DNA from 2 places in the Thermoanaerobacter ethanolicus JW 200 genome. Region 2 is predicted to be linked to the other one. Evidence: riboswitches for the same ligand, from Rfam matches in the RefSeq annotation. Region 2 holds a riboswitch; the other holds the start of a gene.
The links. Region 2 has a riboswitch for lysine ahead of lysA (diaminopimelate decarboxylase). Riboswitches for the same ligand answer to the same signal wherever they lie in the genome.

Region 1 (16,952 bases), 1.2 Mb from region 2:
TAAGGAGGAGTAGAACAATGAATGAAAAGTATGAACTAAATAAAAATTTAGCCCAAATGCTAAAAGGTGGTGTCATCATGGATGTGACAACACCAGAACAGGCAATTATTGCGGAAAAAGCAGGTGCTGTTGCTGTCATGGCACTTGAAAGGGTTCCAGCTGATATTAGGGCAAGAGGCGGAGTTGCAAGAATGTCAGACCCTAAAATAATAAAGGAGATAAAGGCAGCAGTATCAATCCCTGTTATGGCAAAAGTTAGAATTGGGCATTTTGTGGAAGCACAGATTTTAGAGGCACTCGGGATAGATTTTATTGATGAAAGCGAAGTTTTAACCCCTGCAGATGAGATGTACCATATAAACAAATGGGATTTTAAAGTGCCGTTTGTATGCGGTGCGAGAAACCTCGGAGAGGCTTTAAGGCGCATAGGAGAAGGAGCTTCAATGATAAGGACAAAAGGAGAGGCAGGGACTGGAAATGTAGTAGAGGCTGTAAGGCATATGAGGACGATAAATGCCGAAATAAAAAGGCTTACAACTTTAAGGGAAGACGAACTTATGGCTGCTGCAAAAGAACTTCAGGCGCCCTATGACCTTGTAAAATATGTTGCACAACACGGAAGACTTCCAGTTGTGAATTTCGCAGCGGGAGGTATTGCTACACCGGCAGACGCGGCACTTATGATGCAACTGGGTGCAGATGGAATTTTTGTGGGTTCAGGAATATTTAAATCGCAAAACCCTGAGAAAATGGCAGCTGCTATAGTAAAAGCCACAACATATTTTGATAGGCCGGAAATAATTGCGGAAGTTTCAGAAGGGCTAGGAGAAGCGATGGCCAGCATAGATATAAGGCAACTGGAAGAAAAAGATTTATATGCAACAAGGGGATGGTAATTTGCGCGTAGGAGTTTTGGGAGTTCAAGGCTCTGTTAAGGAACATATGGATAAATTAAAGCTTATAAAAGGAATTGAAGCGGTAGAGGCAAAGGACAGGGACACTATCTTAACTCTCGATGCCCTCATTATTCCAGGTGGCGAAAGCACTGCAATAGGAAAAATACTTGTAGATTTTGGGCTTAAAGATGCCATTTTAAAGTTAAACGAGAGGAAAGTTCCTATATGGGGTACTTGTGCAGGCATGATACTTATGGCTAAACATATAGTTAATGATGAGAGGATACACCTTGGAATAATGGATATTACTGTTAGACGAAATGCTTACGGAAGTCAGATTGACAGTTTCAAGACGCGGCTTATGATACCAGCGGTATCTGAAAATGAGATAGAAGCGGTGTTTATAAGAGCGCCGTATATAGAGAGTGTAGGGGATGGTGTTAGGATACTTGCAAAATATGAAGGTAGAATTGTTGCGGCACAGCAGGACAATTTACTTGCTACAGCATTTCATCCAGAACTTACAGATGATTTGAGCTTTTACAAATACTTTTTAGGGCTTTAACTTGTTAAAGCCCTTTTTTACGTGCGCCCGGCATGGGCGATAGCTAGGCGGTGAAAGTCCGCTGTGGGCTTGGTAGTGGGAACCACTAGCCAAGAGCAAGGGTGTCCATCGTGAGGTGGAATCTGAAGGAAGCTTAAGGCAAAATCTCGGTCTGATGAACAAGAACCAGATAAGAGGCTGAATTGGGGTGGATGAGTTTGCGTAACAAAACGAAGTCCAACACTACCCGAATCCCATACAGTAAATCTGGCAGATATATGAGATGAAAGTTATCGTTCTTACCCGGGGAGGTCTCAAGGATAAGTCATGGAAGTAAAATCTGAAGTGACAACCCATGCAGTGATGTATGGCTGAACCTTGAGAAGTCAGCAGAGGTCATAGTACTTATCTAGACATGAATAGATAAGGAAGGACCGAACGTTAGGAGGTTTTGGAAATCTTATGGACTCGAAAGATATGCAGAGACTGCAGACAACTCAACCAAGAGGCTATCCGTTGAATAGAGAAATGGAATTTCAAAAGACAACGGAAGTGCATAGTATATCATCGGCGTCGGAAGATGGAAGAAACGAAGTACAAAGATATACCAGCAAGATGCTTGAAATGATAGTAGAACGAAGGAACATGGAAGCAGCATACAAGCGCGTTGTTGCAAATAAAGGAAGCCATGGAGTCGATGGGATGGAAGTAGATGAACTTCTACCGTATCTCAAAGAAAACTGGGCAACCATAAAACAACAACTGCTGGAGGGGAAATACAAACCACAACCAGTGCGAAGAGTAGAAATTCCCAAACCAGATGGAGGAGTAAGACTACTAGGAATACCTACAGTACTAGACAGACTAATACAACAAGCAATAGCCCAAATACTAAATAAAGTCTACAACCATACATTTTCAGATAGCAGTTATGGATTCAGACCAGGACGCAGTGCAAAAGACGCAATAAAAGCCGCAGAAGCATACATAAATGAAGGATACACATGGGTTGTAGATATGGACTTAGAAAAGTTCTTTGACAGAGTAAACCACGACATAATAATGTCCAAACTAGAAAAGCGGATAGGAGATAAAAGGGTACTAAAGTTAATACGAAGATACCTAGAATCAGGAGTAATGATAAACGGAATCAAAGTATCAACAGAAGAAGGGACACCCCAAGGAGGGCCATTAAGTCCCCTATTAGCAAACATAATGTTGGACGAACTAGACAAAGAACTTGAGAAACGAGGGCATAAATTCTGCCGATATGCAGATGACTGCAACATATATGTAAAAAGCAGGTCTGCAGGAAACAGAGTAATGAAGAGCATAAAGAAATTCATAGAAAGCAAATTAAAACTAAAAGTCAACGAAGCAAAAGTGCTGTAGATAGACCATGGAGAAGAAAATTTCTTGGATTTTCATTCTATACAAAAGAAAACGAAGTAAGAATAAGAATCCATGAAAAATCCATCAAAAGGTTTAAGGAAAAAGTAAGAGAAATAACCAATCGGAACAAGGGAATAAGCATGGAAAACAGAATAAAAAGACTAAATCAAATAACAACAGGATGGGTCAACTATTTTGGATTAGCAGACGCGAAAAGCATAATGAAAACCCTTGACGAATGGATAAGGCGAAGACTAAGGGCATGTATATGGAAACAATGGAAGAAGATAAAAACGAAGCATGATAACTTAGTAAAACTAGGAGTAGAAGAACAAAAAGCCTGGGAATACGCCAATACAAGGAAAGGCTACTGGAGAATATCCAATAGCCCAATCCTAAATAAGACTCTTACAAATAAATACTTTGAAAGCATAGGTTATAAGAGTTTATCCCAAAGATATCTAATTGTACACAATTCCTAATGAACCGCCGTATACCGAACGGTACGTACGGTGGTGTGAGAGGACGCTGAATAAAATAATTATTCAGCTCCTACTCGATGTGCGCCCGGCATGGGCGATAACTAGGCGGTGAAAGTCCGCTGTGGGCTTGGTAGTGGGAACCACTAGCCAAGAGCAAGGGTGTCCATCGTGAGGTGGAATCTGAAGGAAGCTTAAGGCAAAATCTCGGTCTGATGAACAAGAACCAGATAAGAGGCTGAATTGGGATGGATGAGTTTGCGTAACAAAACGAAGTCCAACACTACCCGAATCCCATACAGTAAATCTGGCAGATAGATGAGATGAAAGTTATCGTTCTTACCCGGGGAGGTCTCAAGGATAAGTCATGGAAGTAAAATCTGAAGTGACAACCCATGCAGTGATGTATGGCTGAACCTTGAGAAGTCAGCAGAGGTCATAGTACTTATCTAGACATGAATAGATAAGGAAGGACCGAACGTTAGGAGGTTTTGGAAATCTTATGGACTCGAAAGATATGCAGAGACTGCAGACAACTCAACAAAGAGGCTATCCGTTGAATAGAGAAATGGAATTTCAAAAGACAACGGAAGTGCATAGTATATCATCGGCGTCGGAAGATGGAAGAAACGAGGTACAAAGATATACCGGCAAGATGCTTGAAATGATAGTAGAACGAGGGAACATGAGAGCAGCATACAAGCGCGTTGTTGCAAATAAAGGAAGCCATGGAGTCGATGGGATGGAAGTAGATGAACTTCTACCGTATCTCAAAGAAAACTGGGCAACCATAAAACAACAACTGCTGGAGGGGAAATACAAACCACAACCAGTGCGAAGAGTAGAAATTCCCAAACCAGATGGAGGAGTAAGACTACTAGGAATACCTACAGTACTAGACAGACTAATACAACAAGCAATAGCCCAAATACTGAATAAAGTCTACAACCATACATTTTCTGATAGCAGTTATGGATTCAGACCAGGACGCAGTGCAAAAGACGCAATAAAAGCCGCAGAAGCATACATAAATGAAGGATACACATGGGTTGTAGATATGGACTTAGAAAAGTTCTTTGACAGAGTAAACCACGACATAATAATGTCCAAACTAGAAAAGCGGATAGGAGATAAAAGGGTACTAAAGTTAATACGAAGATACCTAGAATCAGGAGTAATGATAAACGGAATCAAAGTATCAACAGAAGAAGGGACACCCCAAGGAGGACCATTAAGTCCCCTATTAGCAAACATAATGTTGGACGAACTAGACAAAGAACTTGAGAAACGAGGGCATAAATTCTGCCGATATGCAGATGACTGCAACATATATGTAAAAAGCAGGTCTGCAGGAAACAGAGTAATGAAGAGCATAAAGAAGTTCATAGAAAGCAAATTAAAACTAAAAGTCAACGAAGCAAAAAGTGCTGTAGATAGACCATGGAGAAGAAAATTTCTTGGATTTTCATTCTATACAAAAGAAAACGAAGTAAGAATAAGAATCCATGAAAAATCCATCAAAAGGTTTAAGGAAAAAGTAAGAGAAATAACCAATCGGAACAAGGGAATAAGCATGGAAAACAGAATAAAAAGACTAAATCAAATAACAACAGGATGGGTCAACTATTTTGGATTAGCAGACGCGAAAAGCATAATGAAAACCCTTGACGAATGGATAAGGCGAAGACTAAGGGCATGTATATGGAAACAATGGAAGAAGATAAAAACGAAGCATGATAACTTAGTAAAACTAGGAGTAGAAGAACAAAAAGCCTGGGAATACGCCAATACAAGGAAAGGCTACTGGAGAATATCCAATAGCCCAATCCTAAATAAGACTCTTACAAATAAATACTTTGAAAGCATAGGTTATAAGAGTTTATCCCAAAGATATCTAATTGTACACAATTCCTAATGAACCGCCGTATACCGAACGGTACGTACGGTGGTGTGAGAGGACGCTGAATAAAATAATTATTCAGCTCCTACTCGATAAAAATTTTTGATATTGTATTGTCAAAAATTTTTTGGGTGTGATATAATATATTATAGATGATAAGCTTTACATTAATTTTGAAAACTTAATAGCTTTTAATAGCATAAATAGAGGAGCGGGCAAGCAGGTACCTACAGGGTGTTAAGGAGAAGAACCTCCAATACTTGTGGCGAAGGTTTGTCTGCCGAAAGGGTATACTTGTTCTTGAGTATATCCTTGGGGGTGAGAACAAAACTCATCACTGTCATGGGTGATGGCCCATGGAGCGCTATTTATGCAGTGAAAAGATTTTCATTGCATAAATAGCGCTTTTCTTTGTCAAAAAGGCTATTTAGGCACTGAAAATCTTTCAGTGCTTTTATTTTTACAAAGAAAAAGTAAAGGGGGGATTGGTTTGAAGGCAATAATAAGAGTGCGGATGAGTATGCACGATGCCCACTATGGTGGAAATCTTGTTGATGGGGCAAGAATTTTAAACCTTTTTGGGGATGTTGCAACAGAACTTTTGATACGGCATGATGGAGATGAAGGACTTTTTAGAGCCTATGACAATGTTGAATTTCTCGCACCAGTGTATGCAGGAGATTTTATAGAAGCTACAGGTGAAATAGTAGAAGTGGGCAATACTTCGAGGAAAATGGTGTTTGAAGCCAAAAAGGTGATAGCAGCAAGGCCTGACATTAGCGATTCGGCGGCAGAAGTTTTAGATAAACCAATCGTTGTATGTAGAGCCAGTGGTACATGCGTAGTTCCAAAGGATAAGCAAAGGTATAAGAAATAAAGATGGGGGGATAGGCAGTGGAAAAATTGATAATAACTGCTGCCATATGTGGAGCAGAAGTCACAAAAAAACACAATCCAAATGTACCATATACAGTAGAAGAAATTGCAAGAGAAGCGGAATCAGCGTACAACGCAGGGGCAAGCATTATTCATTTGCACGTCCGTTATGATGATGGAACACCTACACAAGACAAAGAGAGATTTAGAGAGTGTATCGAAGCCATAAAGGCGAGATGTCCAGATGTGATAATTCAGCCCTCAACTGGTGGAGCTGTTGGTATGACCAGTGAAGAAAGGCTTCAACCTATTTATTTACAGCCAGAAATGGCATCTTTAGATTGTGGTACTTTAAATTTTGGTGGAGATGAAATATTTGTAAATACTGAAAATATGATAATTGAGTTTACACTTAAAATGAATGAGTTGTCAATAAAGCCTGAACTTGAGGTATTTGACAAAGGTATGATTGATACAGCAATAAGGCTTCACAAAAAAGGATACATAAAAGCGCCTATGCATTTCAATTTTGTGATGGGAGTAAACGGTGGAATATCGGGCGAAATGAGAGACTTCCTGTTTTTAAAAGAAAGTATTCCAGAAGGCAGCACTTTTACTGCAACTGGGATAGGAAGATATGAATTTCCAGTTGCCACAATGGCTATACTGACTGGTGGGCATGTAAGAGTTGGTTTTGAAGATAACGTATACATTTCTAAAGGAGTCCTTGCTAAATCCAATGGAGAATTAGTAGAAAAAGTTGTAAGGATTGCAAGAGAATTAGGAAAGGAAATTGCAACCCCTGATGAGGCAAGAAAGATATTGGGATTAGGGGTAAAATACATGGAGGTTTAATTTTAAAGGAAGGTAGGAGGAGTTATATATGATGGGATGTAAATATGGAACACATCGCGTAATTGAACCAAAAGGGGTTTTGCCACAAGCGGCATACAAGATTTCCAACGATATGGATACAATTTATGATAATGAAATTTTAATAGATGTGATGGCGTTGAATATAGATTCTGCAAGTTTTACACAGCTTAAAGAAGAAGCTGGCGGAGATGTGGAAAAAATCAAGGCAAAAATTTTTCAAATTGTAAATGAAAGGGGAAAAATGCAAAACCCCGTTACAGGCTCTGGGGGAATGCTTATAGGCCGTGTTGAAAAAATAGGAGATGCACTACTCGGCAAGAGGGACTTAAAAATAGGGGATAAGATAGCGACATTAGTTTCTCTTACACTTACTCCTCTTAGAATAGATGAGATTTTATCCGTCAAACTCGATATAGACAGAGTTGAAATAAAGGGCAAAGCAATACTTTTTGAAAGCGGAATTTATGCTAAACTTCCTGATGACATGGAAGAAACATTAGCTTTGGCTGCTTTAGATGTAGCAGGAGCGCCTGCTCAAACTGCAAAACTTGTAAAACCAGGTCAGAGTGTTTTAGTGCTTGGAGCTAATGGGAAGTCAGGAATGCTTTGCTGTTATGAGGCTAAAAAAAGAGTAGGACCGACTGGCAAAGTTATAGGAGTTGTGAGAAGAGAAGAAGCAAAGAAAAAATTAGAGGAATTAGACATTTGCCATGAGATTATAATCGCTGATGCGCAAAAACCAGTGGAGGTTCTAAATAAAACTCTAGAAGCAAACGGAGGAAAAGAAGTAGATATTGCTATAAACTGTGTAAATATCCCAAACACAGAGATGTCCACTATTTTGCCTGTAAGAGATGAAGGAATTGCCTATTTCTTCTCAATGGCGACAAATTTCACAAAAGCAGCTTTAGGTGCAGAAGGCGTAGGAAAAGATATCACGATGATAATAGGAAATGGCTATACAAAAGATCATGCAGAAATCACTCTGCAAGAATTGAGAGAGAATGAAAAGCTGAGGAAAGTTTTTGAAGAAATGTATGCTAAGTGAGGCAGAGGTAAATTAAATGGGGGGATTTTTAAAAATGAGAGTTAATAGGAGATATGAGCTTTTCGGCCATGTGTCGGACGAAGAGTGGAACGATTGGAAGTGGCAAATTAGAAACCGAATAGAGACAGTGGAAGAGCTTAAAAAGTATTTGCCTTTGACACAAGAGGAAGAAGAAGCGATTTCTAAGACTTTGCAGACTTTGAGAATGGCTATAACGCCATATTACCTTTCTTTAATAGATCCAAACGATCCAAATGACCCTATAAGAAAGAGAGCGGTTCCTACTATAAATGAACTTTACAGGGCTTCCGAAGATTTGGTAGATCCACTTAGTGAAGATGTAGATTCACCAGTGCCGGGGCTTACTCACAGATATCCTGATAGGGTGCTGCTTCTTATAACAGACCAATGCTCTATGTATTGCAGACATTGCACGAGGAGAAGATTTGCAGGACAAACTGATGCGCCACTTCCAATGGATAAAATAGAGAGGGCCATCGAGTACATTGCTAAAACTCCGCAAATACGAGATGTACTTATTTCGGGGGGAGATCCACTTACTCTTTCAGATGATAGGTTAGAGAGGATTATAAAAAGGCTAAGAGAGATACCTCATGTAGAGATAATAAGAATAGGTTCCTCAACTCCTGTTGTGCTTCCACAAAGAATAACGCCCGAACTTGTTAATATGCTCAAAAAATATCATCCAATATGGTTAAATACTCATTTTAATCATCCTCACGAAATAACAGAGGATTCTAGGAGGGCCTGCGAAATGCTGGCAGATGCGGGAATTCCTCTTGGAAACCAGACGGTTCTTCTAAGGGGAGTAAATGATTGCGTACATGTCATGAAAAAACTTGTTCATGAATTGGTGAAAATAAGGGTAAGGCCCTATTATATTTACCAATGTGATTTGTCATTAGGGCTTTCCCACTTTAGGACTCCTGTTTCAAAGGGAATTGAAATTATTGAGGCTTTGAGAGGTCATACATCAGGATTTTGCGTTCCTACCTTTGTGGTAGATGCACCAGGCGGAGGAGGGAAAATTCCAGTAGGCCCCAATTATGTAATATCTCAAAGCCATGACAAAGTAGTTCTTAGAAATTATGAAGGAGTTATCACCACATATATAGAGCCACAAAATTATATGCCAGGTCCTTGTGTATGCGATGAGGAAAGACCAGAAGAAATAACCGGTGTTGCGGGTCTTCTCCAGCAAGACAAAATTGCTACAATAGAGCCTCAAGAATTAGAAAGGAAAAAGAGAAGGAGATTAGATGAGTAAAATACTTGAATTGCTGAAGGACTATCGTACTATTTCTATAATAGGTATGGCGAAAAATGTAGGGAAAACCACTGTGCTAAATTATATTTTGAGTAAGGCCAGGGGTAAATATACCCTTGGTCTTACCTCAATAGGAAGAGATGGAGAAGAGTATGACCAAGTAGCTTTTTTCCCCAAACCTCGAATTTACATAGCTAAAGGTAGCTATATAGCGACAGCGAAAGAGGCTTTGCTAAACAGCGATATTACTAAAGAAATAGTTGCAACTACAGGATTTGATACTCCAATGGGAGAAATAGTAATTGCTAAAGCATTAAGCGATGGTTATGTAGATTTAGCAGGACCATCTATAAATAGTGAAATGGCAAAAGTATGTAACCTTCTTTTGAAATTGGGTTGTGATAAAGCTATTATAGATGGAGCCTTAAGTAGAAAAACTCAGGCTTCTCCTTCTGTATCTGAAGCTACAATACTGGCTACAGGAGCAGCTTTGTCCTATGATATGGAGGAGACGATTAGAAAAACAGCTTTTACTGTGAAACTTTTGTCTATAGAGGCAGAAAAAGATAAAGAAATTTTAAAATTGGCGCAAAATATTTTAGATAACTCTCGTTTGGGTTTTATATACAAAGACAAGCGTTATAAAACGATAGAACTACCTACAGCTATAGATTCTTCTAAAGAGATTGTTGAAAATTTAGAAGGGGCCACTCATGTAGTTATAAAGGGAGTGGTCTCTGATAAATTAATTGAAGATGTGATGAGAGGTACAGATAAGTATAAAGGAGTAGCGTTTCTTGCAGAAGACTCTACAAAGCTTTTTTTACAAGAAGAAACATTTTTAAAGTTTCAAAAGGGTGGTGGCATTTTAAAAGTACTAAAACCAGTAAATTTAGTTTGCGTTACTATAAATCCTGTCTCCTCTTTAAATTATCAGTATGACAAAAAGGAGTTTTTAGAGAGATTAAAAAGAGAAATCTCTATCCCTGTATTTGATGTAATGGGTGGTGATTAATATTAAATTTTTGACAGAAAAAGAAAGAGAGCAAATAGGCTTTAACTATATAATGGCTAGATTGCAGGTTATAACTCCTTATGGGAAAGAAGAGATGAAAAATGTAAAACCTTTTAAAAGAGAGGAAAAAGAAAAAGTTATAAAAGAGTATGACTATATTGAATTAATGAGAGGGAGTTTAGAAAAGGACAAAGAGTTGTTTTATAAAATTTTAAAAATACTTTTTAAGATAAAAGATATAAGAAATAGTGTAAAAAAGTGTAAAACTGGCGAAATTTTAGATGAAGTGGAGCTATACGAAATAAAAATATTTTGCCTTTTGAGTGAAGAACTGCGCACTTTTATAGAAAGATTAAAGGTTGACATAGAAGATATAAAGCTAAAATCAGTAAAACCTATTTTAGATTTACTTGACCCTCAAAAAAAGAGGATTGCTACTTTTCACATTTATGATGAATATTCACAAAGGCTTAAAGAAATAAGAGAGAAAAAAAGGGAAATTGAAAGACAAATATTTTTAGAGACAGAAAAGGAAAAAATCGAAAAGTTAAAGGAAAAAAGATTAGAGATAGTGGTTTTAGAGCAACAGGAAGAGTTAGAAGTTAAAAAGAGGATTTCTAAAGAGTTGTTTAGCTACATCAGTATATTAGAAGCTAATATAAAAGCTATAGGTCGTTTTGACTTTTTGATGGCAAAAACTAAATTGTCAATGGAATATGGAGGAATAAAACCCAAGATAAATGAAGACTTAGAGATTAACTTTACGAATGTAATAAATCCTCAGGTTTCAGACATTTTAAAGGCTCAAGGCAAAAAATTTACTCCAATAAGTTTAAAGATAAAAAATGGAACTACTGTTATAACAGGTGCCAACATGGGAGGAAAAACTGTAGCATTAAAAACTATCACTCTTAATCTTTTATTAGGCATAATGGGGTTTTTTGTATTTGCTGAGGAAGCTTCCTTTCCTATTGTAGATTTTATACATTTTGTTTCTGAGGATTTACAGTCTGTATCAAGAGGATTAAGTAGTTTTGGAGCGGAAGTTATTAAATTAAAAGAAATAATAGAGGATGTAAAAAAAGGGAGTGGGTTTATTGCATTGGATGAGATAGCGAGGGGAACAAATCCAGAAGAGGGATTGTACATTGTAAAAGCTATTTCAAAGTATTTGAATAGTTTTCCTTCTATAACCCTATTAGCCACCCATTATGACGGTGTAGTAGAGGAAAATATGATTCATTATCAAGTAGTGGGGCTGAAAAATGTTGACTTTGAAATGCTAAAACAAAAAATTAGCATGAATAGAAGCAATTCGATAGAAATTCTTCAAGAATATATGGATTACAATTTGGAAAGGGTAGATTCTTTCTATGAAGTTCCAAAAGATGCTTTGAACATTTGTAGAATATTGGGCTTAGAAGAAGAAGTTATAAAACTTGCAGAAAAGTACTATGAGAAGGAGGAGTGATATATGAAAAGCAAGCTCAATTTAAATTGGGATATAGTCAATAAGGCGAGAGAGTGCGCAAGAAATATTGCAGAAGATACACAAAAATTTATTGATGCCCATACTACTGTTGCAATTGAAAGAACAGTATGTAGGCTTTTAGGAATAGATGGAGTAGATGAGATGGGAGTTCCTCTTCCTAATGTTGTGGTTGACAACATAAAAAATGGAGGGGGACTTTCACTTGGAGCAGCTTTCTATATAGGTAATGCTATGCTTTATACAGGACTTACTCCTCAACAGATAGCTGAAAAAGTGGGTAGAAATGAGCTTGACCTTACTAAAATGCCGATGGCAGATTTGTTTGATATAAAATTAGCTGTTCAAGAGGTTGCGGTAAAAACTGTTGAAAAGATAAAAGAAAATAGAAGGAAAAGAGAAGAACTTTTGAAAAAATACGGTAAGAAAGAAGGTCCACTTCTCTATTTGATTGTGGCAACGGGTAATATCTATGAAGATATTGTGCAGGCACAGGCTGCTGCAAGGCAGGGAGCAGACGTAATTGCGGTAATTAGGACTACAGGACAAAGCCTTTTAGATTATGTACCTTATGGAGCAACTACTGAAGGATTTGGAGGTACTTACGCTACACAAGAGAATTTCCGCCTTATGAGAAAAGCGCTTGATGAGGTTTCTGAAGAGGTAGGGAGGTATATAAGGCTTTGCAATTATTGTTCTGGCCTTTGTATGCCTGAAATTGCGGCTATGGGGGCTTTAGAGAGATTAGATGTTATGCTAAACGATGCATTGTATGGGATTCTTTTTAGAGATATAAATATGAAGAGAACTCTTGTAGACCAATATTTTTCAAGAATTATAAATGGTTTTGCAGGAATTATTATAAACACTGGAGAAGACAATTATTTGACAACTTCTGATGCTTATGAAGAGGCTCACACAGTTTTAGCTTCCCAGCTTATAAATGAACAATTTGCTCTTTTAGCAGGAATTCCTGAAGAGCAGATAGGATTGGGGCACGCTTTTGAAATGAATCCTGACCTTAAAAATGGATTTTTATACGAACTTGCGCAAGCGCAAATGGCAAGAGAGATATTCCCTAAAGCTCCTTTAAAATACATGCCACCTACAAAGTACATGACAGGGAATATTTTTAAAGGGCATGTGCAAGACGCTTTATTTAATATTGTGACTATAATGACAAAGCAAAAGATTCACCTTTTGGGTATGCTTACAGAAGCTATACACACGCCTTTTATGTCTGATAGGGCTTTGTCTATTGAGAGTGCAAAGTATATATTCAACAATATGGCAGATATAGCAGATGAGATATACTTTAAAGAAGGTGGAATAATCCAACAGAGGGCTAATGAAGTTCTTATTAAGGCTTATGAGCTATTGAGGGAAATTGAAAAGGAAGGACTCTTTAGAACATTAGAGCAAGGTAAGTTTGCAGGAATTAAAAGGTCAATGAATGGAGGAAGAGGTTTAGAGGGAGTTGTAGAGAAAGACCCAAACTATTTTAATCCTTTCATAGACCTTATGCTAAGAGGTGATAGACAATGAGCAGTGGGCTTTACTCTACAGAGCGGAAAGATTACGATAAAACCCTTGATTTGACCAAAGTTAAACCCTATGGAGATACGATGAATGATGGAAAAGTTCAATTAAGCTTTACTTTACCTGTACCAGATGGAGAAAAAGCAGTGGAGGCGGCTAAGCAACTAGCAAAGAAGATGGGACTGGAAAATCCAATGGTGGTATATCATACACCTTTGGACAAAGATTTTACCTTCTTCATAATATACGGAAGCCTTATTCACACTGTAGACTATACTTCTATACATGTAGAGACTATAGATATCAAAACTATGACAATTGAAGAAGTCAATGAACACATCAAAGAGCACATAAAGAGGAAAATTGTGGTAGTTGGTGCCACAACAGGAACAGATGCCCACACCGTCGGACTGGATGCCATTATGAATATGAAGGGATATGCAGGTCATTATGGGCTTGAGAGGTATGAGATGATAGAAGCCCATAATCTTGGGAGCCAAGTTCCCAACGAGGAATTTGTTAAAAAGGCGATAGAACTCAAAGCAGATGCGCTTTTGATTTCTCAAACAGTTACACAAAAGGACATTCACATAAAAAATTTGACTCATCTTGTAGAGCTTCTTGAAGCAGAGGGAATAAGAGATAAGGTGTTATTAATATGTGGCGGCCCTAGAATAACTCATGAACTTGCAAAGGAATTGGGGTATGATGCAGGTTTTGGACCAGGTAAATATGCTGATGATGTGGCGACGTTTATAGTAACTGAAATGGTCAAAAGAGGAATAAAAGGTTTAAGAGATATACAAAAGTAGGAGGCTGTTTTTTGCAGCCTCCCTTATTTTTGTGTATTTAGCATGCTATGGTATCTGCCATAAGCAAAATATATTATCAAGCCTACTAACATCCATATTCCAAACCTTGCCCATGTAACCCAAGGTAGACTTGCCATAAGGTATAAGCTGAAAGCCATTGTAAGAGGTGCTACTACCCAAACAAAAGGAACTCTGAATTTCCTTTCAACATTAGGCATTTTAACTCTTAAGACTAATATTCCTATTGATACAATTACAAATACAGACAGAGTACCTATATTGCAAAGCTCAATAATTATATCAAGTGGCAAAAATCCAGCAATAATAGCTGCTACTACACTTGTAATTATAGTGTTGATATGAGGTGTTCTATATTTGGGATGAACATGGGAGAAAACTTCTGGTAAAAGTCCATCTCTTGCCATAACCATAAATATTCTTATTTGACCGTAAAGAGTTACAAGGAGTGTGGATATCATACCTACGGCAGCACCAGTAGCTACTAATGCAGAACCCCAGTTAATTCCAATGCTCATTAATGCACCTGGGAGAGCATTATCCGGAATAATCTGTTTATAAGGTACCATACCTACTAAAACGACGGCAACTGAAATATAAAGTGCTAATATTACAATCATTGCCATTACAAGTCCTAACGGTACATTTCGAGTTGGATCTTTTGTTTCTTCCGCTGCGGTAGATACGGCATCAAACCCTATATATGCAAAGAATATAATAGCTGCAGCAGACATTATGCCTTTCCAATATAACTTAAACTTATGCTTTCACCTTGATGGATTTACTACTCCTGCAGGATTGCCACTAAATTCTTTACTTGTAAAAGCGTCAACAATAAAAATTTGCATAAAAAGTTCCCCTTTAAACGTTAATTTGTTTCGAATAATTATAATATAGCACAATAGCTGAGTTTTTCAAGTTTCCATACGTATACTCATTTATATAAGATTTGGAAATTATATGTTGAATTTTGTAAAAATAATTGCTAAAATTATAAAATGGGGTGTAGAAAAATGAAAAAATGGTATGTTATTTTTACTCGAAGTGGATATGAAAACAAAGTTAGAGATATTATTGAGAGTTGCTTTAAACAAGAGGAAGTGAAATTGCTTATTCCGAAAAGAAAAATTATAGAGAGAGAAAAAGGACAACCAGTGGAAAGAATTAGACTTTTGTTTCCTGGATATGTTTTTGTAAATGCCGAGATGAGCGATGATTTATATTATAAAATGTCTGATGTTTTGAAAAGAGGTATTTTTCTGAAAGAAGGGAAAAGGCCTGCTTTTGTAAAAGAAGAAGAGATGAAAATAATTTTGTCTCTTACTAAAAATTCTGATTTAATAGATTTGTCAAAAGGTATAATGGAAGGAGAAAGAGTAAAGATAATTGAAGGACCATTGAAAGGGTATGAGGGGCTTATTAAGAAAATAGACAAAAGGAAAAAGAGAGCAAAAGTTATGCTTAGTATAGCGGGGGAACTGAAAAGTGTAGATTTAGCTATTGAAGTAATTGAAAATGTATCTGAGCAGCACAGGAGTCTGGTTTACGCTTGTTGATATATTTGCGGAAAGTCAAGAAACAATTTTGTGAAGATTGTGTATTGAGGATTTTCAGTATTATCTATATAATTAAATTGTATGACATAAAAAGGAGGTTGAGACAAATGAAGTTGAATGAAAACATGTTTAGGATGTATGATATTAGAGGGGTGTGGGGTGAAGATTTAACTGCTGAGACCGCAGAAATAATAGGAAAGGCTTTTGGTACATATGTGAGACAAAAAGGAATTAAGGATGTGCTGGTAGGCAGAGATAATAGATTATCATCAAGGCCTATACGAGATGCTTTGATTAAAGGACTTACTTCTACAGGCTGTGATGTATTAGATGTAGGGGTTTTGACGACTCCAGCTTTTTACTATTCTAATGTCCTGTACAATTATCAAGCAGGGATGATGATTACTGCAAGCCACAATCCGCCACAATTTAATGGTTTCAAAGTTATGGTAGGACCTTCTACTATTTATGGCGATGAACTTAAAAAACTATACTATATAGCAGAAAAAGGCGAATTTGAAAAAGGTACAGGGAATGTGAAGTATGCTTATCCTATTAATTCGTATATTAACATGATAAAAGAAAAGGTTAAATTAGGCGACAGAAAGCTTAAAGTTGTTGTAGATTGTGGGAATGGCACAGGTTCATATTTTTATCCTGATGTTATATATAACTTAGGTTGTGAAGTATATCCTCTCTATTGTGAATCTGATCCTACATTTCCAAACCATTTCCCAGATCCAGTAAAAGAAGAAAATTTAAAAGATTTAATTGAAGAAGTAAAAAGAGTGAAGGCTGATTTGGGTATAGCTTTTGATGGTGACGGTGATAGAATTGGCGTTGTGGATGATAAGGGGAATATAATTTGGGGAGATATGTTGATGATTCTTTATTGGAGAGAAATAATGAAAAAACATCCCGGTGCCGATGCCATTGTAGAAGTGAAATGTTCTCAGGCATTAGTAGAAGAAATTGAGAGATTGGGAGGCAAACCTATCTTTTTCAAAACAGGCCATTCCCTTATAAAAGCAAAAATGAAAGAATTAGGTGCTGTATTTACAGGAGAAATGTCTGGTCATATGTTTTTTGCAGATGAGTACTATGGATTTGATGATGCGGCATATGCTGCTGCAAGGCTTTTACGAATACTTTCTAATACAGATAAATCTTTGTCTGAGCTTTTAGCTGATGTTCCTAAATATCCTGCAACACCTGAAATAAGGC
Region 2 (16,952 bases):
TTTCCTGTACCTGGTGGCCCGTAAAATAATATACCCTTAGGAATTTTCGCTCCCATTTTGTTGTACTTTTCTGTATTTGTCATAAAGTCGATTATAACTTTTAATTCATCGATCACTTCGTCTAAGCCTGCCACATCCTTAAAAGTGATATTGGTTTTTCGATGACTGGCATCTTCATTTGTCTCAGTGATATTGTTATAGTTTACAGGCATGAGCTCCGAAAATTTATTTTTAAATAGTAGGTAGGTTACAACAATTACTGCTGCTGTCAAGATAAAAGAAAGGTTGAGATTTAGATCTGGTTTTACTTCTGAGATAAAAATGTAAATAAAAAGTAAATTTATAAAGATAGAAAGCACCAAAATAACAATGTGTAAATTCTTTTTCATAATTTCTCGCCCCCACTTTTATTCTGAATGTAGTTTTTGCTTATTAATGCAATTTATTCGTTAATTGCAAGAGTATAAAAAATGATTTTAAAGGCAAAAATGTAAAATAAATGAACAATTAGGAGGTTAGATATGAAAGGTTACATGGGGATAGACGTAGGTTCTGTTAGTACTAATATTGCAGTAATTGATGAGAATAATAGAGTAGTAGATTCTGTTTACATAAGAACACAGGGTCAACCTATTAAAGCAGTTCAAAATGCTCTTCGCGAGATAAAAAATAAAATAGGAGATATGGTTATTAAAGGAGTAGGCACCACAGGGAGTGCAAGGCAATTGACTGGCTTAATGGTAGGGGCAGACATTGTCAAAAACGAAATTACTGCTCATGCTGTAGCAGCTTCCAATGTAATAAAGGATGTCAAAACGGTAATTGAAATAGGGGGACAAGACTCAAAGATCATAATTTTAAGAGATGGGGTAGTAGTAGATTTTGCAATGAATACAGTCTGTGCAGCAGGTACCGGTTCTTTTCTTGACCAGCAAGCATACCGGTTAAATATTCCCATCGAACAGTTTGGAGACATAGCCTTGCAATCTAAAAGTCCTGTCAGAATTGCGGGTAGATGTAGTGTTTTTGCAGAATCTGACATGATTCATAAGCAGCAGATGGGATATGCTCTTCCAGACATAATAAGTGGCTTGTGTGATGCCCTTGTTAGAAATTATCTAAATAATGTAGGGAAGGGAAAAGAAATAAAAGAGCCAATAGTGTTTCAAGGTGGTGTTGCCGCTAATAAGGGAATAAAGGCAGCATTTGAAAAGGCATTAGGGATGAAAGTATATGTGCCTGAACATTACGGAGTAATGGGAGCCATCGGGGCAGCAATATTGGCAAAAGAAGCAGTAAAAGAAAAAGGATATACTTCCTTTAAAGGCTTTGAAGTAAGTGACTTTAAATATAGAGCGGTAGGTTTTGAGTGTACTGCTTGCCCAAATCGATGCGAAGTCGTAGAGTTCATACAAGGAGATGAGGTAATTTCAAGATGGGGAGATAAGTGCGGCAGATGGTCTAACAGCACTAGCAAGAAAGTCCATGCAAATACAGCTAGTTAATTAATGGGAGGCAATATAAGCCTCCCAATTTTAAACCTTATTTTTCTATATATGTCCATTTCCAATCATTATCCACGCCAACTGCATGCCTTACAATTCCTTTTACGTAATCCTGCTGTACATAAGCAGTAGCTGAGAAAAACAGTGGAGAAATTGGCATATCTTCCATCAGAATTTCTTCAGCTTTTTTCATGTTTTCCATTCTTATTTCATTATTATTAGTACTTTTTGCTTCTGCAATTAACCTATCATATTCAGGATTTGAGTAAAAAACCCGATTTGGCTCGCCACTCGTTTCAGTGACCCACAGGTCCATAAAAGTCATTGGATCGTTGTAATCGGCTCCCCATCTTGTCAATATTACATCGAATTGTCCTTGTGAGTACATTTGCAATCTTATCTTAAATGGAACATTTTGCAGTTCTACATTTACACCTAGATTTTTTCTCCAAAACTCTTGAATTGCTTGAGATTCTCTTTTAGCTACATCTGTATCATCAGCTAACAGGACTATTTTAGGCAAAGTAGTTATGCCTAATTCTTTCATTCCTTTAGCCAGTAATTCTTTTGCCTGTGCTACATCTTCTTTGAATAAATCTCCAACTTCTTTGCGGAACTCACCATTTTTCCCGGGAATGCCATAAGGTACAAATCCATAAGCAGGTATAGAGCCATCTTTTAAAATATTTTCTGTTAATTGCTTTCTATCGAGGGATAATCCGAAGGCTTTTCTTATATTTGCATTTTTAAACACCGGATTTTTTGTATTAAATGCTAAAAAGTAAGTAAAACCATTAGGATATATTTGAAGTTTGTCCTTATATTTTTCTACATAATCACCTGTAACAGTTATTACATCGTATTGACCTGTATCAAAATTTTGGGCTATAGTATTCATGTCTTTAACCATATCCATATAAATTTCATCTAATTTAACATTGTTTTTGTCCCAGTATTTATCATTTTTTACCAGGACAATATTTTGCTCATGATTCCATTCTTTTAATATGAAAGGACCACTGTATACAAGCGTATCAGGAGTTGTGGCTAATTTATCTCCTACTTTTTCTACAAAGGATTTTTCTAAAGGCAGATATGTTATAAAAGCCGTTAAGCTTAAGAAATAAGGAGTAGGAGCTTCTAAATCTACTTGCAATGTCTTGTCGTCTAATGCTTTTACTCCTACTTCATCAGCACTGACCTCACCAGCATTATATTTTTCTGCATTTTTTATTGGAAACATTATATAGGCATAATCCGATGCTGTTTTAGGATCTAATGCCCTTTTCCAAGAATATTCAAAATCATAGGCTGTTATGGGATTGCCATCGCTCCAATATATATTGTCTTTTAAATAGAAAGTGTAATGTAAACCATCTTCAGATATTTTCCAATCTTTAGCTAAACCTGAACCCTTCTGTGGTATTTCATCGGGGCCAAGCCTTACTAAACCTTCCAATACTGCATTAAGCACTTGAAAAGAAACTCCATCTGTTGAGGTTTGAGGATCTAAGCGAGGTGGCTCTTCACCGAGATTTAACCTTAGAACTTGTTTTTCTTTTGTTGAATTTGCTGTACTTTGCGCTGATTTACCACTGCATCCTGATAAAATAACAGATATAATAAAAATAAAAGTTAACAAAAAGATTACAACTTTTCGCATAAACCGTATTCCCCCATTCGTTTTTTGAAGATATTTTACTGCGAATAAACTTTTTGTGCAAGGGAATTATTTTTAAATTTTATTACAAAATTTTTATAACACTAAAAATGTTAATCTACATTAAACTTATTAAAAGCCCTTCCGAAATAATATGTAAAATTGTATAATAAAATTATAAAGTAATAATTTCGGGGGTTAAATGATGGATAACCGTGATATTATTTTTGCTCTTGACATTGGGACAAGGGTAGTTGTAGGGATAGTTGGAATTGAAAATAATGGGAAATTCCAAGTGCTTGCTGTTGAACAGATGGAACATGAAAGTAGGGCAATGTTTGATGGGCAAGTTCATGATATAGATAAAGTTGCTAATGTTGTTGAAAAAATAAAGAGAAGGCTTGAAGACTCTTTAAATATAAAATTGACAGAAGTATGTATTGCGGCGGCGGGAAGGTCTTTAAAAACTCAATCTGCGAGAGCGGAAAAAAATATTGATGAAGAGCACGAAATAACGGTAGAAGATATAGACAATCTCGAGTTGGAAGCTCTTGAGATTGCACAAAATTCCATTGTTTCTCAATCAGGGGTTACAAAATATCATACCGTCGGTTATACAGTATCCAATTATTACTTAAATAGTTTTCCTATTACCAATTTAAAAGGACATAAAGGCCGTGAAATAGCAGTAGAAATTTTAGCTACTTTTCTTCCTTACGATGTAGTAGAAGGGCTCTATGCTGCAGTAAAAAAAGCTGGGTTGGAAGTTTCATATATCACGTTAGAGCCTATAGCAGCAATAAATGTGGCAATTCCACCTGAAATTCGGATGTTGAATATAGCTCTTGTAGATATAGGAGCAGGTACTTCTGATATTGCTATATCAAAAGAAGGAAACATAATAGCGTATTCTATGGTGCCTTATGCCGGTGATGAAATTACGGAATCAATTGCTACCCATTTCCTCACCGATTTTAATACTGCTGAGAAAATAAAAAAAAGCACAAAAAAAGAAATCAAATTTAAAGACGTGTTAAATATAGAGCACAAAATAACAAAAGAAGAAGTAATGGAAATTATAGCGCCACAAGTTAAAGTTTTGGCGCAAAAGATATGCAACGAAATTATAAAATATAATGGTAAAAGCCCTTCTGCGGTATTTTTAGTCGGTGGCAGTAGTAATCTTCCTAATTTGCCTGAAGAAATAGCATCTATATTGAATTTACCTATAAATAGAGTATCTGTACGAGATATAAAATCAGTAGAAATTTTAGATTACAAAGGGAAGACGTTAAAAGGCCCTGAAAGCATAACTCCAATAGGAATAGCTTACTCTGCAATGATAAATAAGAGAAAGGACTTTATAAAAGTTTCTATTGACAATGAAACAATAAAGATTTTTAACATAAAAAATCCCACGGTAATGGATGCTTTAGTTGCTATAAACTATGACTCTAAAAATTTAATTGTACAAAATGGCAAAGATTTAGTTTTCAATCTTAACGGCCAAAAAATCGTTGTTAAAGGTGAAGAAGGAACACCTCCCAAAATATATGTAAATGATTCATTAGCAAATTTAAAAACTCCTATAAAGGATGGAGACGAAATAACAATTATAAAAGGGCAAAAAGGGCAAGATGCTACAATAACTGCTGGTGAACTACTAAAGCAGCAAAAAGGGAAAATAATTTTTGTAAATGATTCAAAAGTGGACCAAAATTATGTTATAAAAAATGGGGATGAGATAGTTATAAAAGAAGATTTAACAAGTTTTGTTGTAACAGTAAATGGGAAAGAAGTAGTGTTAAAGGGGAAAGAAGAGTATCTGTTTGTAGACGTATTTAATTTTATAGATTTGAAACTGGATAATAACAAAGTGCCAGAAATGAAACTTAATGGAAGGCGTGCCTCCTATACAGATATATTGAAGCCAGGAGATAATATTGAAATTGAAATATAAAAGTAGGTGAAGTCTCCGCTTTTAAAAGGGTGGAGACTTTAATTTTATTCGCTTTTAAATATATAAAGTTGTGGAATTTTGACATTGCTGATATAATTAAGGGAGAGGTGAAAAGAGAATGGATGTATTTATCGAAAGATTAGTCAAAAAACAAAAAACTTCGAAGGATACTCTATTTAGTATTAGTGTTGTAGTAGCTGCATTAATTATTGTGTTTGGCGTGATACCTTTAATACCAATAGTTAGAAATTTCTTGATTTTCTTTTTGCTTTTGTTTGGCTATTTAGCGTATTACTTAATAAGGTCGAGAAACATTGAGTTTGAGTATTCACTTACAAACAGTGATTTGGATGTGGATAAAATAATTGACCAAAAAAGAAGGAAACATGTTGTAAGCGTTGATTGTAGAGATTTTGAAATCATGGCAAGGGTTAATACTGACAAGTTCACAGAAGACATAAAAGCTATTAAAAATCGAATTGAAGCGGTAAGTTCTATGTCTTCTCCTGATGTATATTTTGCAGTTTTTGAAGATAAAGGGATAAAAACTGTTTTGTTTTTTGAGCCAAATGAAAAGATGATAGAGACTATAGGAAGATATATACCAAGAAAACTTTTCAAATAAGTGAAGAGGTAGTTTAAGAATGAAACAAGAGTTAGAACTTTTGGAGATAAATAACTAACAACTTTGCAAGGGGTTGATATAAGTGATTAAAGCAATTATCTTTGACATGGACGGTGTAATTATTGACAGTGAGCCAATACACATTAAATTAGAAGAGGAATTATTCAAAAGTTTAGGAGTAGAGATAAGTGAAGACGAACATTTGACATTTGTAGGGACTTCTTCTTATTACATGTGGAGGAAAATTAAAGAAAGATTTAATCTTTCTCAAAGCGTAGAAGAGCTTGTAGAAGTAGATAGAAAAAGGTATTTAGAGCATGTCTTGAAAACAGGCGAAATAATTCCTATAGAAGGTATAACAGAGACGGTAAAAAAGCTTTTTGAGAAAGAGTATAAATTAGCTGTTGCTTCTTCCTCTCCTATAGATGTGATAGAATTAGTTGTGAAAAAGTTGGGAATTGATAAATGCTTTGAGGTGCTTGTATCTGGAGACTATGTAAAAAATAGCAAACCAGCACCAGATATATTTTTATATACAGCAGACAAATTAAAAGTAAAACCCCATGAGTGTGTTGTAATTGAGGATTCATATAATGGAGTTTATGGTGCTAAAAAAGCAGGGATGAAAGTGATAGGTTTTAAAAATCCTAATTCCGGAAATCAGGACTTATCAGAAGCTGATTTTATTATAAGTTCTTTAGGAGAAGAATTATTAGAAATTATAGATGAATTAAACAATGATGGAAGATGTTGTAAAAACTAATAAAATAAATGGTGCGCCTGACAGGAATCGAACCTGCGACCTCTCGGTCCGGAGCCGAACGCTCTATCCGCTGAGCTACAGGCGCACACTTTACACATAAAAGTTTACTATGAAAAAATTAACCTGTCAAATGGATTTGATATTTATTAAACGTAGTGGTAAAATAATATTTGGAAACAATAAGCAAAAGGAGGAGTGACAGATGCAAGCAATCAGTATCGAAGCTATAAAAAGAGATACTGGTAAAAATGCAGCTCGCCGTTTGAAAAATCAAGGCTATATTCCTGCTATTTTATATGGCAAGGGTATGGCGGAGAGCATTCCTTTGGCAGTGGAATATAACGCGCTTCAAAGGTTGCTACAAAAACATGGAAGGAATGTCCTCCTCAATGTGATTGTGGATGGTTCTACTCATAATGCGGTTATTAAAGAAATTCAAGAAGATACTTTGAAAGGGAAAATAATTCATGTGGATTTCCAAAGAGTGTCAATGTATGAAGAAATTGAAGCTACTGTTCCGTTGAAATTTGAGGGAATAGGCCTTATTGAAAGTAGAGGTGGAATTGTACAGCATCAACTTTGGGAGTTGACAGTGGAAAGCTTACCCGACAAAATTCCTCAAGAAATTGTTGTGGATTTAAGCAATTTAGAGATTGGAGATACACTTTTTGTAAAAGATATACAAGTTCCTGAGGGAGTAAAAGTTGTAGATGACCCTGATGAGATTGTAGTTTCTGTATTGGCACCGAGAGAAAGTGAAGAAGAAGAGGCAGAAGAAGAGGCTACTGAAACAGCAAAAGAAAGTGAATAATAGGGAGTGAAAAATATTTTGTGTATTTAGATTAATTATATCCTCTTTCTCAGCAAGAATCAGTTAACATTTTTATCTGTTCTATCTTTAGTATGACCTTTTTTCTATATCTTATGCATGAAAGTGAATAATTTTGGTTAAAATATTTAATTAGGGATACTGTAAGCTTTTCTCTAGAACCTTTGAAGACCTAGGGATTCAAAAGTTCTAGAGAAAAAAATTTTTTCGGGCTTCGCCCACCTATAGGTATTTTTCAAGTCTTCCAGGATACATTATGATTAATTGGTTTAATACTATATCCCAGTTTTTATACCTCACTGTCCATTTCTTTAATACATTCATTGTTACTAAGTATAGCATTTTTTCTAATGCTTCATCAGATGGAAATATTGTTTTTGATTTTGTAACTTTCCTTAACTGCCTGTGGAATCCTTCAATTATGTTTGTTGTATACATTATTTTCCTTACTTCTTCAGGGAATTTGTAAAATGGACTTAATACATCCCAGTTATTCTCCCAACTCTTTATGGCATAAGGATATAGATTCTGCCATTTGTTTTTTAATTTCTCAAATTCATCCCTTGCTATTTCTTCATTAGCTGCTTGATATACTGCTTTAAAATCTTTACTGAATTCTTTAAGGTGTTTATATGACACATATTTGAAGCAGTTCCTTAATTGATGTATTATACATCTTTGTATCTCTGATTTTGGAAATGCTGCTTGTATTGCTTCTTTTATCCCTGTTAATCCATCTACAGAAAATACTAAAACATCTTCTACTCCTCTGTTCTTTAGCTCATTTAATACTCCAAGCCAGAATCTTGAACTCTCATTTTCTCCAATCCATATCCCTAATACATCTTTTATGCCTTCTATCGTTACCCCTAATACTACATAAGCTGCTCTATTGATAATATGACCGTCTGTTCTTACTTTGTAATGGATGGCATCCATAAATATGAAAGTGTATATCTTTTCTAATGGCCTTGATTGCCATTCTTTTATTTCTGGTACTATTCTTTCGGTTATTTTACTTACCATTTCTGCAGATAATTCTATTCCATACAGGTCTTTTATCTGGTCATGAATATCTCTTGTTGACATCCCTCTTGCATATAGAGCTATTACTTTTTCTTCAATTCCTGATATGTCTCTTTTGTATTTCGGAACTATTTTGGGTTCAAATTCTCCTTGTCTGTCTCTTGGAATATCAATTTCCATCTCACCAAATTGAGTTTTTACCGTCTTTTGAGTATAGCCATTTCTTGAATTTTGAGTATCTTTGTCTTTTTTGTCATATCTTTCGTAGCCAAGTTCTGTTGAAAGTTCTGCTTCAAGTATTTCTTGAATAGTATCTTTAAAAAGGTTTTTTAATGATGTATAAAGGTCTGGAATAGATTGAATATTGTTTTCACTAATGAAATTTCTTAATTGTTCTTTTGTCAATAGTGACATTTTTAAAACCTCCTTCTTGGTTTAGTATATATTCTAATTCTTACCAAGAAAGAGGTTTTTAATCGGTTTACACAAAATTTTTTACAGTCTCGAATAATAAAAAAGAGAGGTTATCCCTCTCTTTTTTTAATAATTAGCGATTTTTCTCTTTTCATTGGTTAGCCTTTCTGGGATTATATCATTTCGGATTAAGTCTTCATAAGTTTCTCGCGCAACGATTATGTCAGCCTGACCATTAGATACGAGTACTGCAGCAGGACGAGGTAACCTGTTATAATTGCTGGCCATCGAATAATTGTAAGCACCTGTACACAGCACTGCTAAAATATCTCCTTCTTCAATTTTAGGTAGGGTAATATCCCAAATTAGCATATCACCTGATTCGCAAAGCTTTCCTGCTATTGATACTTTTTCTGATTTTATATTCTTAGCTTTATTAGCTACAATAGCATCATATTTTGCTCCATATAAAGCGGTACGTATATTATCAGACATTCCTCCATCTACTGCTACGTATTTTCTAACACCTGGTATGTCTTTAATTGCTCCTACTGTGTAAAGAGTAGTTCCAGCATTTCCTATTATAGAACGACCTGGCTCTACAATTATGTTTGGCATTTTTATATTTAAAGCAACGGAATATTCCTTTACTGCTTGCATTATTTCTTGTGCTATTTGTTCGATTGGCTGGGGATCGTCCTCTTCTACATATGCTATTCCAAAACCTCCACCTAAATCTAGTTCCCCTACTTCCCAACCTAAAAATTCTTTTACTAATTTTAAGAAATTCATCATAATTTCTATTTCAGCTTTATAAGATTCTGCATCAAAAATCTGAGAACCGATATGAGAATGTAGACCTACTATATTTACATTTTCCAAAGTTAAAGCATATTCTATGGCTCTCATTGCGTCTCCATTAAAAAGAGGGAAGCCAAATTTTGAATCTATTTGTCCTGTTTTTACATATTGGTGAGTATGAGCTTCTACACCAGGAGATACTCTTATATAAATATTAGGAACTTTATTCATCTTTTTTGCCAAGTCATTTAACATATTTAGTTCAAACCAATTATCTACAATGATTCTCCCAATGTTATTTTCTAATGCCATTATAAGTTCTTCTTTCGATTTATTGTTGCCGTGAAAGTATATTTTTTCAGCAGGGAATCCTGCTTTTAACGCAGTATATAATTCTCCACCAGAAACGACATCAAGACCCAAGTTTTCTTCTTCAATTATTTTGCATATTGCCATTGTCATGAAAGCTTTGCTGGCATAAATCACTTCATTTCCTGGATAATCTTTTTTAAAGCCATTGTAAAATACTCTACAATTTTGTCTTAAGAGCTCTTCATCTATTACATAAAGCGGTGTACCAAACTTTTTTGCAAGAGTTACAGTATCGCAACCACCTATTTCCAAATGACCCTTTGAATTTATTTTCATTGTCCCATGCAACATTCTATCAACCTCATTTACTTTAATAATTTAAATTATGAAACTAAAAAACAAAATAAAATACAGCTAAGTATTACCTCAGCTGCCTATTTTGCACATAGACATGGTAATACCTCCTTCCCCCTATAGCGAGATAGCTCTTCACTGAAGGCTCGGGAAACCTCCAGTGACAGTCCTATACCTATTCGGCATAGGCCCAGCTGCGTAAACTTTAAGGAATTTACGCGCTTCGGCGAGCATCCCTTTCATATACCTTCATCGGCCCTTAAATACCTCTGGTATACTACTCTTGATGACCCGCGCCTCTACCTCACCTTCCAAGAAGATGAGGTATTGTTATTCACTTTTTTTATTATAATATCATTTATGAAAACAGCTGTCAATAGATTTTCAAAAAATTTTTTATTAGATATTAAAAAATGGGTAAACTAAATAAGAGGTGGTATAAATGCCATGGATAATAACTTTCATAGTTTCATGGATTATTTTCTTTTTGTTAGTTGATTGGAGATATATAAAATATACTGTATGGGGAGGCCTATTAGCTTTAAGTTTTCAACTTGTTGTAGATGAAATTGCAATTGGTCTTAATCTTTACGATTTTTCTAATGTTGTTATTAAAATTTTTAATTCAAGTTTATTTTTTACTTTTGGCGCACCTTTTTGCATAGGAGTATTGTATGCACAAACATATCCTAGAAATAATATTTTGCGCTTTATAAATGTGATTGTTTTAACTGTACTATTTTTTGTAATGGAATATTCATTAGTGCATATAGGGGTACTAAAATATCTTCACTGGCATTATTTATATAGTCTAATTATAGACGTGGCAGCACTTTTGGCCTTAGGGAATCTCATCGCTATTTTTAAATTATCCCCGGGGATGAGGAGGGGGAAATAGTGAAACTATATGTTTTTTTGAGTTTGATTGCTATTGATGGGGTATTGGTGTTCTTGTGGTTTAATTTTTTAAATAAAATTCAAAAAAAAGAGGGTTAAAGAAAAAAATACCTACTACTGTAGATATATTGTACAAAAATTTGTGCTAAATATCATATTTATTGACGATAGTAAAGAAGAAGAAATAGTATTATAATAAAAACATCAAACGTTTTCTAATAGGGGGAATCTAAAAATGGCTGATGTTGTACTCAAACATGTTTATAAAATTTATCCAGGCGGTGTTACCGCAGTTAAAGATTTTAATCTAGAAATTCAGGACAAAGAGTTTATAGTATTGGTTGGACCTTCTGGTTGTGGTAAAACTACAACATTGAGAATGATAGCAGGACTTGAGGAAATATCTCAGGGCGAACTTTATATTGATGGCAAACTTGTGAATGACGTGCCACCAAAAGATAGGGATATCGCAATGGTATTCCAAAACTATGCTCTTTATCCTCATATGACAGTGTATGACAATATGGCTTTTGGACTTAAACTTAGAAAGGTTCCAAGAGCGGAAATTGATAGAAAAGTAAAAGAAGCAGCTCGAATTTTAGGATTGGAAGAATATTTAAACAGGAAACCAAAAGCTTTGTCAGGCGGACAAAGACAGAGGGTTGCATTGGGGCGTGCTATTGTCCGCAATCCAAAAGTATTCTTGATGGATGAACCTTTGTCAAACTTAGACGCAAAATTGAGAGTACAAATGAGAACCGAGCTGTCTAAACTGCACGATAGATTACAGACGACTTTCATATATGTTACCCACGACCAAACAGAAGCTATGACAATGGGTACGAGAATAGTAGTTATGAAGGATGGCGTTATTCAGCAAGTAGATAAGCCTCAGACTATTTATGATTATCCAAATAATTTGTTTGTTGCTGGATTTATTGGAAGTCCTCAAATGAACTTTATTGATGCAAGATTAGAAAATAAGAATGGCAAAGTATATGCTACTTTTAAGGGATTCAGCATTTTGGTGCCAGAAGGGATTTTAAAAAGATTAAAAGATCCAAGCTACGTGGGAAAAGAAATTGTGATAGGAATAAGGCCAGAAGATTTGCATGACGAAGAAGTGTTCTTGGAAGCATATCCAGAGGCTGTAGTCGAAGCAAAAGTAGAAGTTACAGAGCTAATGGGTCCAGAGACATTTCTATATTTGGATGTGAATGGTGTTTCATTGACAGCAAGAGTAGATCCAAGAACAAGAGCAAAAGCAGGAGACGTAATTAAAATAGGATTTGATATAAATAAATTGCACATGTTTGACAAAGAAACAGAAATGACAATTTTGAATAGAGTAATAAGCTAAAAGGCGGTTATTCCGCCTTTTATTTTTTGTGTCAAAATACCACATAAATTTACATTTGCCTATTATTTCTTCTAGGAAATAGTGTATAATTATTGTATACTATAAAGTAAGGTGGTATGAAAATGATCGGCTATGACCTTATAAAAAAGGTAGCCTACGATATTCAAAAAAATATTCAAATGCCAATATATATAATAGATAAGTCCGGGAATTTAATTTACGGCGACAAAGATTTTTTTGAAAAAAAAGCAGGATTTTTAAAGATAAATGTAGAATATATTGATGAAAAAGAGATATATGAAGTAGGGGAATTTATATGCTATAACATATTTTACAATGATGTTCTCTTTTTTACTATCGCTTTAGAAGGAAAAGATGAACAATCAAAAAAAGTGCTTTATCTAATTTCTCTAATTTTTGAACAATTATTGCACAAATATGATAGAGAAGAGTTTTTGATAAAGGCTTTAACTTGTAAATTAAGCGTAAATTTAGTGTCGTATTATGCTGAAAAATATAAAATAAATAAGAATGTGAAATACACAGTAGCAATTGTCGAATCGAATAATGAAATTGACGATGCGATAAAGATAATTACCAACATTTTTGATAAAGGTAATTTATATACTGTAAAATTTGATGATAAAAGATTTGCAGCGATATTTTCTTACAAGGGAAATAACTCTTTAATAGAACTTTATAAAACTATGAAAGATATGATAGAAGCTGAAGGCTATATGAAAGTAAAAATAGCCAGTTCTTCTTCCTTTGTGCCAATTGAGGATATACATATCGCCTATAGGGAAGCAGAGACAGCCTTACTTATTGGTAAAAAATTGGAAGATGAAAAAGGAATATATATTTACGAAGATTACAGCTTTGCAGAAATTTTATGGGGAATTGACATAGAAAAAGTAAATAATTTTATTAAAAAAAGAAATATTGATTTTGGTATTTTCAAAGATGAGGAATTGATACAAACCCTAAATGCTTTTTTTAGAAATAGTCTAAATTTGAGTGAGACTGCCAGAGAGCTGTACATCCATAGGAATACATTAGTTTATAGACTTGATAAAATTTTTAAAATGACAGGCCTGGATGCTAAGAATTTTGATGAAGCTGTCCTGTTAAAGATGATCATGACTTTGACAAAATTATACGATATTCCGAGGTGAGAAAATTTGATAAAGTTTATAAATGTATCTAAAAGATACAATAAAGATATAATTGCTCTTTCAAATATTAGTTTTGAAATTGAAAGTGGAGAATTTGTATTTATTGTTGGGCCTAGTGGTGCAGGTAAATCAACTTTAATTAAATTATTGCTAAAAGAGGAAGAACCTACTTCTGGCAGTATTGTGATTAATAAAAAAGATATAACAAAACTTAAAAAGCGGGAGATACCTTATTTGAGAAGGAGTATGGGGGTAGTTTTTCAAGATTTTAGATTGCTTCCTAATAAAACAGTGTTTGAGAATGTTGCCTTTGCTATGGAAATAGTTGGAGCACATCCAAAGGAGATAAGAAGAAAAGTCCCGATGGTATTGTCATTAGTAGGATTAAGTGATAAAGCGGACAAGTATCCTAGGCAGCTGTCTGGTGGAGAACAGCAAAGGGTTTCTTTAGCAAGAGCTATTGTAAATGAACCTTCTATTCTTATAGCAGACGAACCTACGGGGAATCTGGATCCTGATACTTCCTGGGAAATTGTAAAACTTATTTCTGAAATAAATAAAAGAGGTACTACAGTTGTTATGGCCACCCATGCAAAAGACATAGTAGATGCTATGAAAAAAAGGGTAATAGCGCTGGAAAAAGGAAACATAGTACGAGATGAAGCAAGGGGTGTTTATGGATATGCTCTTTAGAAATTTAAAATATTTTTTAAAAGAAGGTTTTAGCAATTTAGCAAGAAATAGGCTTATGACAATAGCTTCTATAACTTCTGTAATGGCAGCAATGCTTATTTTAGGTTTGTTTCTTGTTATTATTTTAAATGTTAATAGTTTGACTAATCAGGTGGAATCTCAATTAGAACTTAAAGCGTTTTTAAAAGATAATATTTCTGAGCAAGAAGTTAGCCAAATAGGTAATGAGATAAAAACAATACCTGGTGTTACTTCAGTAGTTTTTGAATCTAAAGAAGAGGCTTTACAAAAATTTAAACAACAATTAGGAGATAAAAGCTATTTAGCAGAAGGTTTAGAAAAGGACAATCCCCTTCCCCAATCTTATATAGTAAAAGTGAAAGATGCTGGTTTAATGAAAGATATTTCAAACGAGATAAAGCAAATAAATGGAGTTGACAAGGTAAGTTATGGGCAAGATGTTGTAGATAAGCTTCTTGGAATTATAAAGATAATAAGGATAGTGGGGCTTTCCATTATACTTATTCTCTTTATAATTTCAATTGTCATAATTTCCAACACAATAAAATTGGGGGTTTTTGCAAGGAGAAGAGAAATAAACATAATGAAGTATATTGGAGCGACTGATTGGTTTATACGATGGCCCTTTTTGATTGAAGGTGTAGTATTAGGACTGGTAGGTGCCTTGTTATCAGTTGCACTATTAGTTTTAATTTATGGATATGTGCTTGATATTATTAATAATAAATTAATAGTGTTTCAACTATTGCCATTAGAAAAAATAGTAGGGGACATTTTGGTGTATTTTTCTTTAATTGGTGCAATAATTGGAGCCTTAGGAAGTGGACTTTCAATTAAAAGGTTCTTGAATGTGTAAAATTTACAAGGGGGAAATAGCATTGCGAAGATACAGGTGGAAATGGCTACTCTTTGTTGTTATATTTCTCTTTACAGTGCTCTTTACGTCCTATCCAAAAGCGGACCAGCTTCAAGATGCTAAAAACAAATTAAATCAAATTCAAAAATCCATTACTGAGACTAAGAAGAAAAAGGAAGAAGTAATTAATCAAAAAAATGATATTGCCGCTCAAATAGCAGATTTAGATAAAAAACTTAATGCTACACAGCAAGAATTAGCAAATGCACAAAAACAATTGTCTGATATTACTGCAAAACTTAACAAAACGCGCAAAGAATTAGAAGCGGCCAAACAAAAGGAAAATACCCAGTTCCAAACAATGAAGGAGCGCATAAGGGCTATATACATAAGTGGAGAATGGGGATATTTAGATGTGCTTCTTGGTGCCAAAAATTTTGGAGATTTTATAACACGATTGGATATTGTAAAACGCATAGTAGATTTTGATTCGAATTTATTTGAATCCTATAAGCAACAAAGAGAACTTATTGAACAAAAAGAGGAAGAATTAGCACAAATGCAAAAAGAAGCGCAAAATTATAAAAATCAAATAGTTTCTCGACAAAGGGAATTACAAGTAGCTATGGCCTCGCGGGAAGGTTTAATGAGAGATTTAGAGAGACAGCAAAAACTATATGAACAACAGGAAGACGAGTTACTGCAACAATCAAAACAACTAGAAACAGTTATTCAACAATTACAAGCGAAGTCAAAAATTAAATATGGTGGTGGAAAACTCTTATGGCCTGTTCCTTCTAGTAGTGTTATAACCTCACCTTTTGGAATGAGATATCATCCTATACTTAAACAGAGTAGAATGCATACGGGTATTGATATTGCTGCCGAGACGGGCGCTTCAATAGTAGCTGCGGCAGATGGACAAGTCATTTTTGCAGGTTATTACGGTGGATATGGATATGCAGTAATTATAGACCATGGAGACGGAATATCCACTTTGTATGGTCATAATTCTGCTTTATTAGTTAAAGAAGGAGATATGGTTAAAAGAGGTCAAGTTATAGCGAAGGCAGGAAGCACAGGTTTAAGTACAGGGCCTCATTTGCACTTTGAAGTGCGCAAAAACGGTGTTCCTGTAGATCCGATGGACTGGTTAAAATAACCAGTCTGTTTTTTTTATTTCATGAATGTTGTATAATAAAAAAGAACATACATATATAATTTTAAGAGACTAAAAAAGGTGGGGAAATTATGGCAAAAAAAAGATTTTATATTTTATTAGCAGTGCTTTTAATAGTTACAAATGTTATAACTTTTATGTTAGCAAATGCAGTATCAGTGGCTCTTCCTAATGGTAAAGTCCTTGTTTCTCGTGAGGAGTACCAGTTGATAGAAGAATATAATAAGCTTTTTGATATTGAGAAAATTCTTGAAAATAGGTATGTTGATAAAGTTAACTCCTCAGTCCTTTTAGAAGGCGCTATGAAAGGGATGGCCAACTCTTTAGGAGACCCTTATACTGTATACATGAATAAAAAAGAGTTTTCTGATTTTATGACTCAGACTACAGGCACTTATGGGGGAATAGGTATAGTTGTAGCAGTTGATAAAGAAGATCATATTGTAGTGGTTTCTCCAATAAAAAATACACCAGGAGAAAGAGCAGGGATAAAATCCGGGGATATAATAGTAGAAGTGAAC

Region 1: linked by a shared signal. The riboswitch ahead of kal (3-aminobutyryl-CoA ammonia lyase) and the one ahead of lysA (diaminopimelate decarboxylase) in region 2 are both predicted to bind lysine.

The regions. Positions count from the first base shown of each region.
Region 1 is NZ_CP033580.1:1,278,464-1,295,415, forward strand. Features, by position in the region: gene pdxS (pyridoxal 5'-phosphate synthase lyase subunit PdxS) at 18-896, shown strand; gene pdxT (pyridoxal 5'-phosphate synthase glutaminase subunit PdxT) at 898-1,461, shown strand; partial or broken gene ltrA (group II intron reverse transcriptase/maturase) at 1,903-3,314, shown strand; gene ltrA (group II intron reverse transcriptase/maturase) at 3,814-5,226, shown strand; lysine riboswitch at 5,408-5,586, shown strand; gene kal (3-aminobutyryl-CoA ammonia lyase) at 5,702-6,088, shown strand; gene kce (3-keto-5-aminohexanoate cleavage enzyme) at 6,106-6,942, shown strand; gene kdd (L-erythro-3,5-diaminohexanoate dehydrogenase) at 6,971-8,011, shown strand; gene kamA (lysine 2,3-aminomutase) at 8,046-9,299, shown strand; gene kamB (lysine 5,6-aminomutase reactivase subunit KamB) at 9,292-10,314, shown strand; gene kamC (lysine 5,6-aminomutase reactivase ATPase KamC) at 10,304-11,785, shown strand; gene kamD (lysine 5,6-aminomutase subunit alpha) at 11,789-13,348, shown strand; gene kamE (lysine 5,6-aminomutase subunit beta) at 13,345-14,154, shown strand; gene EB239_RS06345 (amino acid permease) at 14,178-14,906, opposite strand; gene loaP (antiterminator LoaP) at 15,186-15,728, shown strand; gene glmM (phosphoglucosamine mutase) at 15,836-16,952, shown strand, end outside.
Region 2 is NZ_CP033580.1:2,518,197-2,535,148, reverse strand. Features, by position in the region: gene EB239_RS12675 (ATP-dependent metallopeptidase FtsH/Yme1/Tma family protein) at 1-389, opposite strand, end outside; gene EB239_RS12670 (acyl-CoA dehydratase activase) at 522-1,505, shown strand; gene EB239_RS12665 (peptide ABC transporter substrate-binding protein) at 1,543-3,168, opposite strand; gene EB239_RS12660 (cell division protein FtsA) at 3,371-5,125, shown strand; gene EB239_RS12655 (hypothetical protein) at 5,244-5,750, shown strand; gene EB239_RS12650 (HAD family hydrolase) at 5,833-6,513, shown strand; tRNA gene EB239_RS12645 (tRNA-Arg) at 6,523-6,598, opposite strand; gene EB239_RS12640 (50S ribosomal protein L25/general stress protein Ctc) at 6,716-7,324, shown strand; gene EB239_RS12635 (IS256-like element ISTwi1 family transposase) at 7,565-8,782, opposite strand; gene lysA (diaminopimelate decarboxylase) at 8,909-10,246, opposite strand; lysine riboswitch at 10,370-10,559, opposite strand; gene EB239_RS12625 (hypothetical protein) at 10,692-11,147, shown strand; gene EB239_RS12620 (ABC transporter ATP-binding protein) at 11,382-12,506, shown strand; gene EB239_RS12615 (PucR family transcriptional regulator) at 12,629-13,681, shown strand; gene ftsE (cell division ATP-binding protein FtsE) at 13,688-14,374, shown strand; gene ftsX (permease-like cell division protein FtsX) at 14,358-15,251, shown strand; gene EB239_RS12600 (murein hydrolase activator EnvC family protein) at 15,274-16,413, shown strand; gene EB239_RS12595 (S41 family peptidase) at 16,503-16,952, shown strand, end outside.